Regions from separate parts of the Undibacterium sp. Ji49W genome, predicted to be linked through region 2. Evidence: predicted binding sites of a transcription regulator. Region 2 holds the regulator's gene; each other region holds the start of a gene.
The links. Region 2 encodes sigma-54, which starts transcription at its own class of promoters, with help from an activator protein. Its sites were predicted from a motif close to TGGCANGNAANCTGCTTT; they were not measured.
Positions count from the first base shown of each region.

Region 1 (5,628 bases), on a different contig from region 2:
TGGCGTGGTAGGGGTAACCACACGGTCTATGATGGGCTTACCGTACTTTGCTTCGCCAATCTGGAAATAGGTATTTTCATTATGCGATTCAATGAAATTACCGGCAGAATAAATCTGGAACAGGCGGCAGCGCTCACCCTTGATCTGTCCACCGAAAATCAGGCTGACATTAAAATCGATACCGAATTCGGACAAAGCCTGGGCATCGCGATGATGCACCATACGTACCGCCTCACCGACGATGCGGGCGGCTTCATACATATTCGGGGCGGTCCAGATGGTATTACCTTTGCCATCTATATGTTCGGAAACAAGTTGTCGTATCGATTGCGAGATGGACAGATTACCAGCGCTCATCAGCACCATGGTGCGATCGCCTGGGTTTTCAAATACCGACATTTTACGGAAAGTGCCTACCTGATCCACACCCGCATTGGTACGAGAATCAGAAAGAAACACCAGGCCGGCGTCAAGCCGCATGCCAACACAGTAAGTCATAGAGCAAAGTCTTGGTGGAACGAAGTGGGGATTCTACCTTAATCTTGCCCCGGATAAAGCATCAGCATGCTGCAAAATGTGGCATACATGCCCGTCAATCCAGGGTAAATCAGGGGTAAATCAACAATAAATTAAATTTTTTATATTGTATGTTGCTATATTGCATTCATGTATTGCCACACTCAACGCTGCGTCACCTGTACGTTGACATGCATGGTTTCCTGCCCGCCACCGCGCCTGACACCGCGTACCGGAGCAGCTGAATCATAATCACGACCGATAGCCAAACGACAATACGTATCTGTCATCAAACAGGCATGGGTCACGTCCACGCTGACCCAGCCAGAATAATCTGCATCGTCTACCCAGGCATCAACCCAGGCATGACTCTCCGCATGATTAGTCGATTCGGGGTCAATATAGCCAGACACATAACGGGCCGGAATGCCACGCGCATGGCAACAGGCCAAAAACAGGTGGGCATGGTCCTGGCAAACCCCGCGGCCCAATTGCAAGGCATCGCTGGCGCTGGTAGTGACGATGGTTGCACCAGTCTGATACTCGACCGCACCGCGGATGTGCACCGCCAGATTGAGCAGTGCACCAGTTGTGGTCTTGCCCTGATCGGGCAAATGACTGCCGGCGAAGTCAAGAATCGAAGCCACCGGCTCGGTCAAACGGGTAGGCACAGTAAATACCAGTGGCGAAAAGGTGTCCTGATCAGTAATCCGGCCCTGATACGGCATGGCCAGTTCCACCACACCTTCGGCAATGATGGATACTTCATGATGCAGGCCAGTGATGGTCAGTGTATGTGAGGGATTGCCATACGCATCTATATAGGCATGGCGTTGCCCGGCCGTCCTGATCTGCCATGACATCGCATGCTGGTTTTGCTCGGCACGCGGTGTCAGGCGCAGTTGCTGTATGGTATAGGTCAGTGGTGCAGAATAACGGTATATGGTCTCGTGACGAATGATAAGTTGCATGATTTTCCAGGTGATCTAAGCTGCCAGCGGAACCAGGAAGTCACGGCTGACACGATTACCCAGCTCAAAAATATTTTCCAGGAATGTGGTCAGGGTATCATGCAGACCGGCATCCAGTATTTCTTCTATGCGGGCAAATTTCAGTTCTGCATGCAGTTTGCCAGCAAAACGTTCTGTATCAGCAGACACATCATTACGTACCTCGCGCAGATTGGCGACCACTTCATCCATGCAGGCCAGCAGCGAACGCGGCATATCACCACGCAATATCAATAATTCGGCCACCCGTTCAGGAGTGATCACATCGCGATATACCTTGCGATAAATTTCAAAGCCCGATACCGAACGCAGCAGCGCTGCCCAGTAGTAAAATTCTCTTTGAAGGCTATCATTGCCACGCTGGCTTTCTTTCGCACCATGGAATTTCACGTCCAGTATGCGCGCCGTATTATCAGCACGTTCAATGAAAGTGCCAAGACGGATGAAATGCACGGCCTCATCTTTCAGCATGGTACCCAGGGTAACGCCACGTGACAGATGGGAGCGGTATTTGACCCATTCAAAAAACTGGCTGGGGTCATTTTCCAGCACATGGTCAGACAATCTTTCCTGCATGTCCAGCCAGGTGGCATTCTGGGTTTCCCATACTTCCGTGGTCAGCGTACCGCGCACGGCACGGGCATTTTCACGTGCTTCTTTCAGGCAGGAGGCAATCGATGACGGGTTCATGGGATCTTTCACCATGAAATCGAGTACATCTTTTTTGGTCAGTATTCCATATTGATGGTCAAAGGCAGACTGCAATTCAGAGATGCCGAGCATGGCACGCCAGCCCTGTTCGGCATCTTCTGCCGACTGCGGCAACATGGAAGTCTGGATATTCACATCCAGCATGCGTGCGGTATTTTCAGCGCGTTCGGTATAACGCGCCATCCAGAACAAGTGATCAGCAGTGCGGCTTAACATGGTATTTTCCCTCAATCTTCAAAACCTGTTGCAACATTCAATGGCAGCCCGGCATTCGTGCACCAGGATGAGAAGGTGCATGAGGCGATTAATTTTCCAGTATCCAGGTATCCTTGGTACCGCCCCCCTGTGAAGAATTCACAACCAGTGAACCTTCTTGCAGGGCGACGCGGGTCAGACCACCCGGCACCATGGAGATATGCTTGCCCGACAAGACAAAAGGACGCAAATCAATATGTCGCGGGGCGATGCCGTTTTCCACAAAGGTCGGGCAGGATGACAATGCCAGCGTAGGCTGAGCGATATATCCGTCCGGCTTGGCCAGCAGGCGTTGACGGAAATCTTCTATCTGCTGCTTGCTGGACGCAGGCCCGACCAGCATGCCGTAACCGCCGGCGCCATGTACTTCCTTGACCACCAGTTCGGACAGGTTGGCCAGGGTGTAGGACAGGTCTTCCGGTTTGCGACATTGGTAGGTAGGCACGTTATTCAATATCGCGTCTTCAGACAGGTAAAACTTGATCATGTCCGGTACAAAAGGATAGATGGATTTGTCATCTGCCACACCGGTGCCGATGGCATTCGCCAGCGTGACCCGGCCAGCGCGATAGACCGACAGCAAGCCAGGTACACCGAGTGAAGAATCCGGGCGGAAGGCCAGCGGATCAAGAAAATCATCATCAATGCGGCGATAAATCACGTCTACCCGCTTAGGGCCCCGTGTGGTACGCATGAAGACGGCATTGTCATTGACAAACAGATCCTGCCCTTCCACCAGTTCCACGCCCATTTGCTGCGCCAGGAAAGCATGTTCAAAATAGGCAGAGTTATACATGCCGGGAGTCATGACCACTACCGTAGGATCATCCCCCCCCATAGGTGCAACCGAGCGCAAATTGTCCAGCAACATATCGGGATAGTGATCGACCGGGGCAATCTTGTTGCGGGTAAACAGCTCGGGGAAGAGGCGCATCATCATCTTGCGATCTTCCAGCATATACGACACGCCGGAAGGTACACGCAGATTATCTTCCAGCACATAAAACTCGCCTTCACCGGCGCGCACGATATCCACACCGGCAATATGGGCATAAATATCGGAAGCCACCGAAATACCCTGCATTTCTGGCCGGTATTGGGCATTTTTGTAGATTTGTCCGGCAGGGATAATGCCTGCCTTGATGATTTTCTGGTCATGATAAATATCATGAATGAACATGTTCAGTGCCTGTACCCGCTGCACCAGGCCTTTTTGCAATTGCGCCCATTCATTCGCAGGAATGATCCTGGGGATGATATCGAAGGGAATCAGGCGCTCAGTACCAGCATCGTCGCCATAGACGGCAAAGGTGATACCAACGCGACGGAAGCTGAGGTCGGCTTCGGCGCGCTTGCGCTGTAGCCTGTCGGCAGACTGCTGTGCCAGCCAGTTGCAAAATTCGCGATAGTGCTCGCGGGTGTGACTGTTGTTGCCGGGGTTACCGAGCGTGCCAAGCGTGCCTGCATAGTCGGCCGCCATTTCATTGAAAAATTTTGCCATGTTCAAGTCTCGCAGTTACAGTACTACAACAGCATATCAAGAAACGTGCCAGTTCTTGTGCTGATTTGCAGCGAGCGAATTTTTCTCAGGCGGATGTTGTTTGGCGAGCAAAACATGCTTGCGGGATGCAAGATGTAGGAGTATGCAGGAATATTTGGGAGAAACGCACAAGCTGGCTGGCAGCTTGCGCGGGTACGATACGGTTTGAAAAGCTATACTTACACTACGATAGTCTGATGCTCATCACCTGCACGTGCACGGATTTCACCAATACGGTACACGGTTTCACCGGCTGCGGCCAACTGGGCCAAGGCAGCGTCTGCCAGTTCAGCAGCAACAATCACCACCATGCCGATACCGCAGTTGAATACGCGGTGCATTTCTGCATCAGCGACGCCGCCGTGCTGTTGCAGCCAGGTGAACAGCGGTGGCAATGTCCATGCGTCTTTGTGCAGGACCGCAGTCAGTTTGTCACCCAGTACACGTGGAACGTTTTCGACCAGGCCACCACCGGTGATGTGGGCCATGCCTTTGACTTCCAGGGACTCCATCAGGGCCAGCAGTGGTTTAACGTAGATGCGGGTAGGTGCCATCAGGGCATCGCCCAGGCTGCGGCCATGGAAATCAGCACTCAGGTCTGGCTTGGCGACTTCGATGATCTTGCGCACCAGCGAGAAACCGTTGGAATGGATGCCGGAAGAAGCCAGACCCAAAATCACGTCACCTGGCTGGATTTTGCTGCCATCAATGATTTTCGACTTCTCTACGGCACCTACCGCAAAACCGGCCAGGTCATATTCGCCATCAGGATACATGGACGGCATTTCGGCGGTTTCTCCACCGATCAGAGCACAACCCGCCTGTTCGCAACCAAAGGCCACGCCCTTGATAACGTCGGTGGCGGTTGCCACGTCCAGCTTGCCGCAGGCAAAATAGTCGAGGAAGAACAGTGGTTCCGCACCCTGTACCAGAATGTCATTGACACTCATGGCCACCAGGTCGATACCAACGGTGTCATGCTTGTTGAGGTGGAAAGCCAGTTTCAGCTTGGTGCCCACGCCATCAGTGCCGGAAACCAGGACAGGTTCCTTGTATTTTTTGCTGACTTCAAACATGGCGCCAAAACCGCCTATGCCAGCCATGACACCTTCGCGCATTGTTCGTTTGGCAAAAGGTTTGATGGCGTCAACCAAGGCGTCGCCAGCGACCATATCGACACCAGCGTCGGCGTAAGAGAGAGAAACAGGGGTAGAAGTGCTCATGATATTCGGCAATAGGGGCAGGAGGCGGTAAAATAGAGAAATTGCCAGAAAAGTCCGGCAAAACCGCTATTTTAACAAATTGACCGCGAAAACTCTGTTTTTTGGGACCATGCAGCAAATTTGATAACATTTTGACTACTAACCAGCCATAAAAATGCCATTTTCTTTTACGTCGGAGCAAAAACAATCCATGCTGTGGCTGGCCCTGGCATTTGGCCTGCTGTTACTGCTGTCACTGCTGGGTCCGGTGCTGATGCCCTTCATCGTCGCCAGTATCCTGTCCTATGTGCTGACCCCCTGGGTGGACAAGCTGTGCGCCCTGCGCATACGCAAATTCAACCTGCCGCGTTCAGTGGCGGCCACACTGATCATC
Region 1 is NZ_JBMPOW010000004.1:215,195-220,822, forward strand. It holds gene ACO0LK_RS06700 (peptidase) at 1-498, opposite strand, end outside; gene ACO0LK_RS06705 (transglutaminase family protein) at 681-1,487, opposite strand; gene ACO0LK_RS06710 (alpha-E domain-containing protein) at 1,503-2,453, opposite strand; gene ACO0LK_RS06715 (circularly permuted type 2 ATP-grasp protein) at 2,542-3,993, opposite strand; gene purM (phosphoribosylformylglycinamidine cyclo-ligase) at 4,212-5,255, opposite strand; gene ACO0LK_RS06725 (AI-2E family transporter) at 5,410-5,628, shown strand, end outside.
Region 1: ACO0LK_RS06715 (circularly permuted type 2 ATP-grasp protein) is a predicted target of sigma-54. The motif match lies at 4,027-4,044, and genes of this name have one in related genera.

Region 2 (5,628 bases):
TGACAATATAGAAATTCAGCGCCCGCAAATCAACAGCTTTGATGTTGATCGCCCGCCTTTGCATCTGCTGGCTGACCTGGCCGTGGTGTCGCAAAAATCCACGGTCACCACGCCCAAGCGTGAACATGATGAAGTACGTCTGTATGACAACGTCAGCATGGAAAGACCCGAAGGCCTGAGCTCACAATTCATGCGCCTGGAAACCAGTTATTTGTTGCTGTTACCCGACGATGATATTGTCAAAACTGACAAGCCTATCACCGTCAAAACAGGAAAAGTGGACACCACCGCCGTAGGTATGGTGGCCAACAACTCCACCCAACATCTGGCGCTGCTAAGTAAGGTACGTATTCACTTGAAAAAACGTGAACGCGAACCAGTTGCCCCTACACCATCCAAATAGAGAAAGCGATATTTGCCAATGAAAAATATGAAATTGATACGCTCCCTTAGCCAATGCCTGGGACTGGCTTGTTTAGCTTTAATCTATACGCCAGCAGGTGCAGAAAAAGCCGACAGTTTCAAGGAGACAACCATCGAGGCCGGTTACTCTGAAAGCGATGGAAAAACCAGCGTGCGCGTCTTGTCCAAAGGCGTACAACTGGTGCGCGGCACCCTGGTCGTCAATTCGGAAAAAGCCGTCGTTACCGAAGCCCCGAACGGTGACCAGTTTGTCGTACTGACTGGTGGCGTCAGCAAAAAAGTCAGCTTCCGGCAAAAACGCGATGGCGGCCCGGACCTGTGGGTAGAAGGTGAAGCGGACCGTGCGGAATACAATCAGACGACAGAAATCGTCAAGTTCATTTCCAAAGCCAAAGTGCGCTACCTGGAAGGCAAGAAGGTCACCCAGGAACAAGAGGGCGAATACCTGTCCTATGACAGTAAAAATGATATCGCCATCGGTACCAATTCAACCACGGGCCAGCATGTAGACGGTGCCGGCCGCGTCAAAATCACCCTGCAACCCAAACAGACCAATTAAATGACTGCCACGCCTAGTACCTTGCTCGTCAAGGGATTGCAAAAACGTTATGGCGCGCGCCAGGTGGTGCGTGACGTATCGCTGGAAGTGAAAAGCGGTGAAGTGGTTGGTTTGCTGGGCCCGAATGGTGCCGGCAAAACCACCTCCTTCTACATGATCGTTGGCCTGGTGCCGTCCGACGCTGGCGATATCACGATTGATGCTGTCAATATCTCACAATTGCCAATACACCAGCGGGCCGTGCTGGGGTTGTCTTACCTGCCACAGGAAGCTTCGGTATTTCGCAAGCTGACGGTAGAAGAAAATATCCGTGCCGTGCTGGAATTGCAAAAAGATGCCAATGGAAAATTTCTTTCCGAGAAATCCATCGTCAAAAGGCTCAATGCCCTGCTGGCCGATTTGCAGATTGAAAAAATCCGGGAAAGTCAGGCACTGTCACTATCAGGCGGCGAACGCCGGCGTGTAGAGATTGCCCGCGCACTGGCCACCAACCCGCGCTTCGTTTTGCTGGATGAACCCTTTGCCGGTGTTGATCCGATCGCCGTGATTGAAATCCAGCGCATTGTGCGTTTCCTCAAGGAACGTGGCATCGGCGTATTGATTACCGATCATAACGTGCGTGAAACTCTGGGCATCTGTGATCATGCCTACATCATCAATCAGGGGGCCGTACTGGCCAGCGGCAAGCCGGATGACATCATACAAAATGAATCCGTGCGGCGCGTCTATCTGGGAGAACATTTCCGGATGTGACGGGAATCATCATGAAACAAAGCCTGCAACTACGCACGTCCCAGCATCTGGCATTAACGCCTCAATTGCAGCAATCCATACGGTTGCTGCAATTGTCCACATTGGAATTGCACCAGGAGCTGGAAACCCTGCTCATAGAAAATCCCATGCTGGAGCGTGTGGATGACCCGCTGGACCACGCAGTACGCCTGCTGGCAGACGGTGCCATCAATACCAGCAGCACAGCAGCAGACGCCGGCATGGAAGCGCCAGCATCCCGCGAAGAAAGCAGCACAGCTACAGAACCTCAGGCTGACGCTGATATCGCCGTCAGCAATGACACAAGCAGCTCCAGCGAAGAAGACTGGGGTTTTGACGACGTGCATCATGGCAGCAAAAGCAGTGACGATGAAGATGGCAGGCCACAACTGGGTGCCGCCCACATTACACTGCGAGAACATTTACAAGAACAAATGCGTCTGAACCTGCGCGAGCCACGTGACCGCGCCCTGGTCGAATTGATGATTGATGCCATCGACAACAATGGCTACCTGACAGAAACCCTGGATGAAATCCATGCCAGCCTGCCACTGGAATTGTGCGTCGAGCCAGAAGAACTGGCATTTGCCCTGAACATGCTGCAAAGCTTTGATCCGGCAGGTGTGGGCGCTCGCACACCATCTGAATGCCTTGCCCTGCAAATCAAGCGCTTGCCTAAAATTGCTTTCGTGACACGCAGACTGGCTTTGCAAATTGTTGAAACGCAACTGACTTTATTTGCACAAAGAGATTTCACCAAACTCAAGAAAATCCTCGACTGCGATGATGAAGATTTGCGCGACGCACAAACCGTCATCCGCCTATGCAAGCCCCGCCCAGGTATCGATTTTGCAGTCGATGAATCGGATTATGTCGTGCCAGATGTCATTGTCAAAAAATCAGCCAATGGCTGGCAAGTCTCGCTGAATCAGGATGTCATGCCCAAATTGCGTGTCAGCAGCATGTATGCCAACATCATGAAACAAAATCGTGGGGAAGGCGGGCTCGGCTCACAGTTGCAAGAGGCACGCTGGCTGATCAAGAATATGCGGCAGCGTTTCGATACCATTTTGCGCGTTGCACAAGCCATAGTTGAAAGACAACGCAATTTTTTCACGCATGGTGCTGTTGCCATGCGCCCCCTTGTTTTGCGCGAAATTGCTGATACACTAGGATTACACGAGAGCACTATCTCGCGTGTAACAACCCAAAAATACATGCTGACCCCCCACGGCATGTTTGAGTTGAAATACTTTTTCGGCAGCCATGTCGCGACGGAAACAGGGGGGGAAGCATCTTCCACCGCGATACGCGCACTCATCAAGCAGTTGATAGGAGCAGAAGACCAGAAAAGCCCACTCTCTGATAGCAAAATTGCAGACATGCTGGGTGAACAGGGCATGGTAATTGCCCGACGGACAGTTGCCAAATACCGTGAAGCCCTCAAAATCCCCCCAGTGAGTTTGCGTAAATCTTTGTAAGCAAGTCCTTGTAATCACGGTTTGAATTGCTATATATGATTTAGCTCAAGGCAATAAGACAGCAATGAGCTTATCGTTACAGCAAGCAACATCACTATAGGAGCACAGTATGAATCTCACCATCAGTGGACATCACGTCGAAGTAACTCCTGCAATTCGTGAATATGTACATACCAAACTAGAACGTATCAGGCGACACTTCGACCAGGTCATTGATATCGCCGTCATCCTGACGGTGGACAAGCTCCGGGAAAAGGAAAAACGACACAAAGCGGACATTAATTTGCATATCAGTGGCAAAGATATCCATGTAGAAAGTCTGGCGCATGATCTGTATGCAGCTATCGATACACTGATAGATAAACTTGATCGTCAGGTCATCAAGCATAAAGACAAGATACAAAACCATCAGCACGACGCCATCAAGCACATACCTGATCCGGCATCGGCTTCATAAGACCCCAGTCCTTACCTTAACAGGGTTGTGGACATCCAAAACAAGGACGCTACAGGCGTCCTTTTTGCTGGATGATAGGTTTTTTGTAGATATCGTTTCTGACATTTCAAATAAATAATTTACTTTTATTGCTGTTTGTAGCATGCGTTGCTCAACAAGCTGCGAGTTAGTTGATTCACGGCATTTTTATTGGCGTCATTCCAGCGTGGGTTTGGCTGGAATCCAGCGGCGTTCTATGTATGCCGTGTCGCCCGTTATATGCCACACTTTGATTAAGACGATCGCCCTCCGTGGACACAAGCCGGGTCTCGGCCCGGCAGCCGAGATACTTTCTTTTGCGTCGCCAAAAGCAAGTATCCAAAGAAAAGGCGACCGCAGACTCGCCCTACGGGTGCTTGCGCTGCGCTTCAGCATAATTTGTGCATCACAAAAAATGGGAATATCCGCAACTCGCTTCGCTCAAACATCGGATCTTCTCTTTCCATTTTCTGTGACGCACAAATTACATCGGCCCAAGCGGTTGAAGATCAACAACAACAACAACAACAACAACAACAAACATCTCGCCCCTGCATCATTTCCTCATAAGCATATACACCCCGTGACGCCCACGTCCGACAAAGCTAAAATAGCAGCTTCATCCTCTACCCTGCATAGTCAACCACCATGAGCCAATTTGTACTCACCTCCGTCAAGAACAACATCGGCTATATCATCCTGGATAGACCCAAAGCACTGAACTCGCTGTCTCTCGATATGGTTAGAGCGCTGACAACGACCTTGCTGGCCTGGCAGGATGATCAAAGCGTGCGGGCAGTATTTATCCATGGCAGCAGTGAAAAGGCATTTTGTGCAGGTGGTGATATCCGCTTCTTTTATGATGTAGGCACCGCAACACCAAAAGGTGATTCTGCCTTGCTGGAAGATTTTTTCACCGAAGAATATGCACTAAATCATTTAATTCATTTCTACCCCAAACCTTATATCGCGCTGATGAATGGGGTCGTCATGGGAGGTGGTATGGGTATCGCCCAGGCAGGCAATGACTGCCGCCTGCGCATCGTCACGGAACGTACCAAAATGGCGATGCCGGAAGTGAATATCGGCCTGTTCCCGGACGTGGGTGGTGGTTACTTCCTATCACGTGCACCGGGACAAATTGGTACTTACATGGGTCTGACCGGTGAAGTCATTAACGCAGCCGATGCGCTGTATGCAGGGCTGGCCGATGTATTTATACCGACATCAAAATTGCCTGCCTTGATGCATCTTCTGGAACAAAATACCGCCACCGATGTACGAGCCGCAATACGCGAATTTGCGGTTCCTTTTGCTGATCAGGCACTCCCCGGCAACAGTAAGCTGGCCGCAAACAGATCAGGCATTGATGCCCTGTTCAGCGGAAACTGTGCAATCGAGATCAGCAACAACTTGCAGCAAGACACATCTGATTTTGCACAACAGGCATTTGCCATCATGCAAAAACGTTCTCCACTATTGATGTCTGTCACGCTGGAACAATTACGGCGCAGCGCCAGCATTACCGTATCCGATTGCCTGCGTATGGAAAGAAACATGGTACGCCACTGTTTCAAACACGGTGAAGTATTGGAAGGTGTGCGTGCGCTGGTGGTAGACAAAGACAATACACCACGCTGGTCACCCACCACGCTGGCAGAGGTGACGACAGAACAGGTGGCAAATTTCTTCATCGAGGTATGGCCTACCCACGCACATCCTTTGCGTTTTTTGCAGGGATAAATTACCCCGCAAAAGCAATTTAACTAAAGGTCGCATTGTCATCGCTTTTGAAGTTGCGGTTGCTTTTGAAGTTGCGGTTGCTTTTGACTTTAGCAGTTCCCATGTGTCGACGCCTTTGATGCAAGGCAGAAAATGGAAAAAGAAGGGCCGATGTTTGAGCGAAGCGAGTTTCGGAC
Region 2 is NZ_JBMPOW010000011.1:150,992-156,619, forward strand. It holds gene lptC (LPS export ABC transporter periplasmic protein LptC) at 1-403, shown strand, start outside; gene lptA (lipopolysaccharide transport periplasmic protein LptA) at 431-982, shown strand; gene lptB (LPS export ABC transporter ATP-binding protein) at 983-1,735, shown strand; gene ACO0LK_RS15445 (RNA polymerase factor sigma-54) at 1,747-3,234, shown strand; gene hpf (ribosome hibernation-promoting factor, HPF/YfiA family) at 3,344-3,691, shown strand; gene ACO0LK_RS15455 (enoyl-CoA hydratase/isomerase family protein) at 4,358-5,452, shown strand.

Region 3 (5,628 bases), on a different contig from region 2:
GATAGGCACCAACCAGACCGGCGACCGCCGCATTGATATGAACGACAGTACCACCAGCAAAATCAAGCGCGCCTTTTTGGAACAGGAAACCAGCCTTGGCAGTTTCTGTCGCCAGTGTTGCCGCATCTTTGATTGCATCAGGACCAGTCCAGAACCAGACCATGTGAGCAATCGGCAGGTAGCTGAAAGTGAACCACAAAACCACGAACAACAGCACAGCAGTGAATTTTGCACGTTCAGCAAATGCGCCGATGATCAGGCCGCAAGTGATGGCTGCAAATGTCGCCTGGAAGGCCACATAAGCAAATTCAGGAATGACCACACCCTTGCTGAAAGTCGCAGCGGTACTAAAAGTCGCCTTGGCCGGATCCCATATGCCTTTGAGGAACAGGCGATCAAACGAACCGATGAACTTGCCACCTTCGGTGAATGCCAGTGAGTAACCGTAGATACACCACAAGACAATGATCACCGCAAAGATCATGAACACCTGCATCAGGATGGACAGCATGTTCTTGGAACGAACCAGACCACCGTAGAACAAGGCCAGGCCCGGGATGGTCATCAGGATGACCAGCAAGGTGGCAACCATCATCCAGGCGGTATCGCCTTTATTGGGTGTAGGTGCCGGTGCTGCCGCAGCGGAAGCCGCAGCCGGGTCAGCCGCAGCTGCGGGTGCAGCTGGTGCCGATGCAGGCGCTGCCATTGCCGTAGAGGCAGGTGCTGCTACCGAAGCGGCAGGTGCTGATGCACTTGCCGATACGGCGACACTGGATGCTGCTGCAGCCTCTGGTTTGGCTGGTGCATCTTCGGCGATGGCCATCGATGCGAAACCCAGACTGACCAGTATGGCTGTCCCTGCCACTACATTCTTTAATAGTTTTTTCATGTGAACTCCCTGGTAGCCGATCAGAGTGCGTCGTTGCCGGTTTCACCGGTACGAATGCGCACAACTTGTTGCAAGTCGTAGACGAAAATCTTGCCATCGCCGATTTTGCCAGTGCGGGCAGCGGTTTCTATCGCTTCGATCGCACGGTCAACAATGGCATCATCCACGGCAGCTTCAATTTTTGTCTTCGGCAGGAAGTCAACAACATACTCGGCACCACGGTACAGCTCGGTATGACCTTTTTGACGGCCAAAGCCCTTCACCTCTGTCACAGTGATCCCCTGTACACCAATGGTGGACAGCGCCTCGCGGACTTCATCGAGCTTGAAAGGCTTAATAATTGCAGTAATCAGTTTCATGCTAGCCCCAAATGTTTAAAAGGTTTTGACTGCAGACAGTACCAATGTGGTCTTGCCTGTAAACTTGCCTGCCGGTGTTACGTACAGCTTTTTGTCTGCATTGGTACCCAGTGCTGCCAGGCCAAAGTTGACGCCAAAGAATTCCTTGTTGATGCCGATTTTCCAGTCAGAGTAGGACGATGCGCCATTGTTCTTGACTGTTTGACGACCAACATGCAGACCCAGCGTGTAACCTTCAGGCAGTTCAATATTCGCGCCCAGATCCAGGTAGCCACTGTTTTTACTGTTGACGAAGCCGAACAGGTTGGTCACAGAATGCGAGTATTTTGCATACACAGGACCGGTACCGATCTGGCCATAGATTTCTGTCGTATTGGCATCAGCAAAACCTGCCACCTTGTTCAGGCCATTGGATGGGTAGATGTAAGTCAGCACACCAACGTCATAGGAAACATCCTTGACGATCTCGCCTTTTTTACCGGCATAGATATCCCATTCGATATCGCCACTACCACCAGCATCCTTGGTCCATTTGATAGTCGACAACCAGGTACCAGCATAAAAACCGCTAGGGTTATTCACATAGTCAGCACCGCCCTGCAAGGCAGGATCAAGACGGGATTGCGAAATAGCACGATAACGGTATTCACTGACTACGCCGACGTTGAAGCTGACTTCGTTGTCCGGCTTGGCATCTTCTGCCTGGGCAAAACCACCGAAGAATGATGTGGCTACAGCAGCGGCGATCACTAATTTTTTCATTGCGCTTCCCCCTAGTTAATTAAGATTTGAATCGAATTAAACCTTTGTGCATTCATCACATACTTGCAAATACCACTGCATGAACGCCTGAATTTTCTTTTCATATCCCTGTTAGCAGGAGTCGTGCCAACTGCGCAATTTTCTACGTAGTACCCGAAATACCTCTGGCAATACCAATAACCATCAGGGGCAGATGCGTTATCATTCCCTTATGGGTAAAATGGCAAGCGAACATTACGGCCTTACCGCACCAATAAAATGCACCGATTTTTCTGCACAAAAAAGTGGCGCAGGCAAATTTGCACCATGCAGGTGCAAATTTAAAATAGAGGATGGAAAATGAATAAGCAAAATTTCTTTAATGACATGCAAGCCAAAGTCAACCAGGTACTGGAAAACTCGCCTGCCAAAGATATCGAAAAAAACGTCAAGGCCATGATGAGCCAGGGGTTTTCCAAACTGGATCTGGTGACCAGAGAAGAATTTGATATACAGGCGCAGGTACTGGCCAAGACCCGCGCCAGGCTGGAAGCACTGGAAGCACGGGTCGCCGCCCTCGAAGCACAGCAAAACAACAAGTAAACAATAGCCGCCAGCCGATGTCGCTCGCCGTCCTCAAAAGCCGCGCCCTGAATGGCATGGATGCACCACAAGTTACCGTGGAAGTGCATCTGGCCAACGGTTTGCCAGCCTTTACCATCGTCGGGTTGCCTGAAACCGAGGTCAAGGAATCCAAGGACAGGGTCAGGGCTGCGCTACAAAATGCACGCTTTGATTTTCCGGCCAAGCGGATTACCGTCAACCTGGCCCCGGCTGACCTGCCGAAAGAATCTGGCCGTTTTGATTTGCCCATCGCACTGGGCATACTGGCCGCCTCCGGACAAATCCCCGCAGATGCGTTGGACCAGTATGAATTTGCCGGTGAGTTATCACTTTCGGGTGAATTAAGACCGATACGCGGTGCGCTGGCGATGACCTTTGCCATCTGTAAAAGCCAGCAGCACACTAAACAAGTACCCGCCTTCATCCTGCCGCGCGCCAATGCCGATGAAGCTGCACTGGTCAGCGATGCCGCCATTTACCCGGCAGATTCATTGTTGCAGGTGTGCGCTCACTTTGCTGCGCTGGGTAATGACAGCAAGCTGGTACGTCACCGCGCCCATTCTCAGGTACAGCGGCCGCGCTATGCCGACTTTGCCGAAGTCAAAGGGCAATTGCAGGCCAAGCGGGCACTGGAAGTGGCGGCAGCGGGTTCTCATTCAGTCATCATGGTGGGCCCGCCAGGCACCGGCAAATCGATGCTGGCAGCCCGTTTCCCCGGCATTCTGCCAACCATGACCGATCAGGAAGCACTGGAATCAGCCGCTGTACTATCGCTGACATCCGGCTTTGCGATAGAGCGCTGGAAGGCCAGGCCTTACCGTTCACCGCATCACACAGCATCTGCGGTGGCGCTGGTTGGTGGCGGTAGCACGCCGCGCCCGGGAGAAATCTCATTGGCGCATCGCGGCGTGCTGTTCCTCGACGAGCTTCCCGAATTTGACCGAAAAGTACTGGAAGTCTTGCGTGAGCCGCTGGAATCGGGCCACATTACCATTTCAAGAGCAGCGCGGCAGGCGGATTTCCCGGCCAGCTTTCAGCTGATTGCCGCCATGAACCCCTGCCCTTGCGGTTATTTTGGGCACAGCAATGGCAAATGCCGCTGCACGCCGGACAACATCGCCCGCTATCAGGACAGGATATCCGGCCCGCTGCTGGACCGTATAGACTTGCAGATACAAGTCGGCGCCCTGCCCCACGCAGATTTGCTGAAACAGGCAGATGGCGAAGCCAGCCAGGATATACACGCCCGCGTGGAAGCTGCTTTTGCCCAGCAGCAGCTACGCCAGGGCAAAGCCAATAACCTGCTGTCCACCACAGAAATCGACGAATACTGCCGCCCTGACAACAGCGCCGAACAGTTACTGCGCAATGCCATGAACAAGTTCAGTTGGTCTGCGCGCGCCTATCACCGTGTATTAAAAGTGGCCCGCACCATTGCCGACCTGGCAGGTGCCGGACAAATCACGGCTGCCCATGTGGCTGAAGCCATACAGTACCGACGGGCGCTGAGGGAGCATTAAGCAATTTCGTTATGCGCTTTAATTCAGCACTTTAATTCATAGGACTTACGCAAAACGGTCCCAGCAAGGCGTAGCGACGAAGACAGTACTTTAGTACGGCGAGGAGCTGCAACGCAGCTGGGGCAGTTTTGCGTAAGTCCTAATTCAGCACTTTCAGCAGTCTTGCTACTCCACATGAAAGGCGTGGTCATGGCCGAATCCAGTTTTCAAAACAAAGCCCCTTCCGCACCAACGGAAGCCAGGGTGGGTTTGGCGACAGAAAACGGCTTGCACGACAATCAAAGTTCGGCAGCGAGGGGAAATTCGGTACTCAATCCATATACCGGTGACAATGGCACGGTTGCCACACAACTCGTCGATAATCGCCCCGCCACCAGACAGTTCAACACCTACAGCAATATGGCACAAAATAGCCGGCGTGCTACCCAGCTCAAGGCGGTGCAGGCAATGATGGCAAGTAGCAAAGCCGCGGTACAACTCAAAACCATGCAGGCAATGCTGGATGGCCATGAAAGTACTGACGAGCCGCTGCAAGCCAGGCTGGCTGACCAAGGCAAGGCACAACTGGCAGGACAAAGTGAACCCAGAGCGAATAACACCGGCTTGCCCAATCAGTTGAAGGCAGGCATAGAGTCGCTTTCCGGCATGAGCATGGATCACGTGCAGGTCAACTACAACTCGGACAAACCCGCGCAGCTGAACGCCCATGCCTATGCACAGGGTAGCGAGATTCACGTCGCCCCCGGCCAGGAACAGCATCTGCCGCACGAGGCCTGGCATGTCGTGCAGCAGGCGCAGGGCCGGGTCAGGCCAACCATGCAGATGAAGGTCGGGGTGCCGGTGAATGATGATGCCGGTCTGGAAGCCGAGGCTGATGTGATGGGGCAAAAAGCGCTGGGTGTGGGGGCGAGCGTGCAACGAGCAGGCATTGCAAGTGCAGCCAGCGGTCCGAATCAAAACCCGCTAAGCGACATGGCTTCCATCCAGCGCAAGACTTATCTGGCGAATGAAGATCAAAATATTTACGCAGATGACAAGCTGGGTACAGAATTAACTTACCTGGGTGACATGGGTGACTCACCCAAACTGCCGCTGTTTATGGATTACGCCCGCTATCAAACACTGGCCGATAGACTGCTCCAGCAATTCAAGGATGCATTCTCCAACCCATACTCAGGTATTCACAAGCTGGTACGCGAAGGCAAAAACGGGCCTGACACGGCACTTTGGGGAGAAGCCTTGAGCACATTCTCCCGCGGTGTCATGAATTTGATTGTCAACAGCAAAGAAGAATTACCGAAATTTCTCAAAGAAGTCGGGGAAGTGTATGTTGAAGACACCGATGGCGTACTGAAGACGGTCAAAGTTGAAGACTACCTTGTGGTGATACAGGCCCGTCTCACAGGCGCATTGGCGAATGGGCCACTGTACCGCAACGTGGGTGGGGGCTCACGCAATCCGCCAGCAGAAGGAACGTTTTTTACCAATAATAAGT
Region 3 is NZ_JBMPOW010000013.1:80,913-86,540, reverse strand. It holds gene ACO0LK_RS16930 (ammonium transporter) at 1-889, opposite strand, end outside; gene ACO0LK_RS16925 (P-II family nitrogen regulator) at 910-1,248, opposite strand; gene ACO0LK_RS16920 (TorF family putative porin) at 1,264-2,010, opposite strand; gene ACO0LK_RS16915 (accessory factor UbiK family protein) at 2,350-2,592, shown strand; gene ACO0LK_RS16910 (YifB family Mg chelatase-like AAA ATPase) at 2,610-4,133, shown strand; gene ACO0LK_RS16905 (DUF4157 domain-containing protein) at 4,323-5,628, shown strand, end outside.
Region 3: ACO0LK_RS16920 (TorF family putative porin) is a predicted target of sigma-54. The motif match lies at 2,122-2,139, and genes of this name have one in related genera.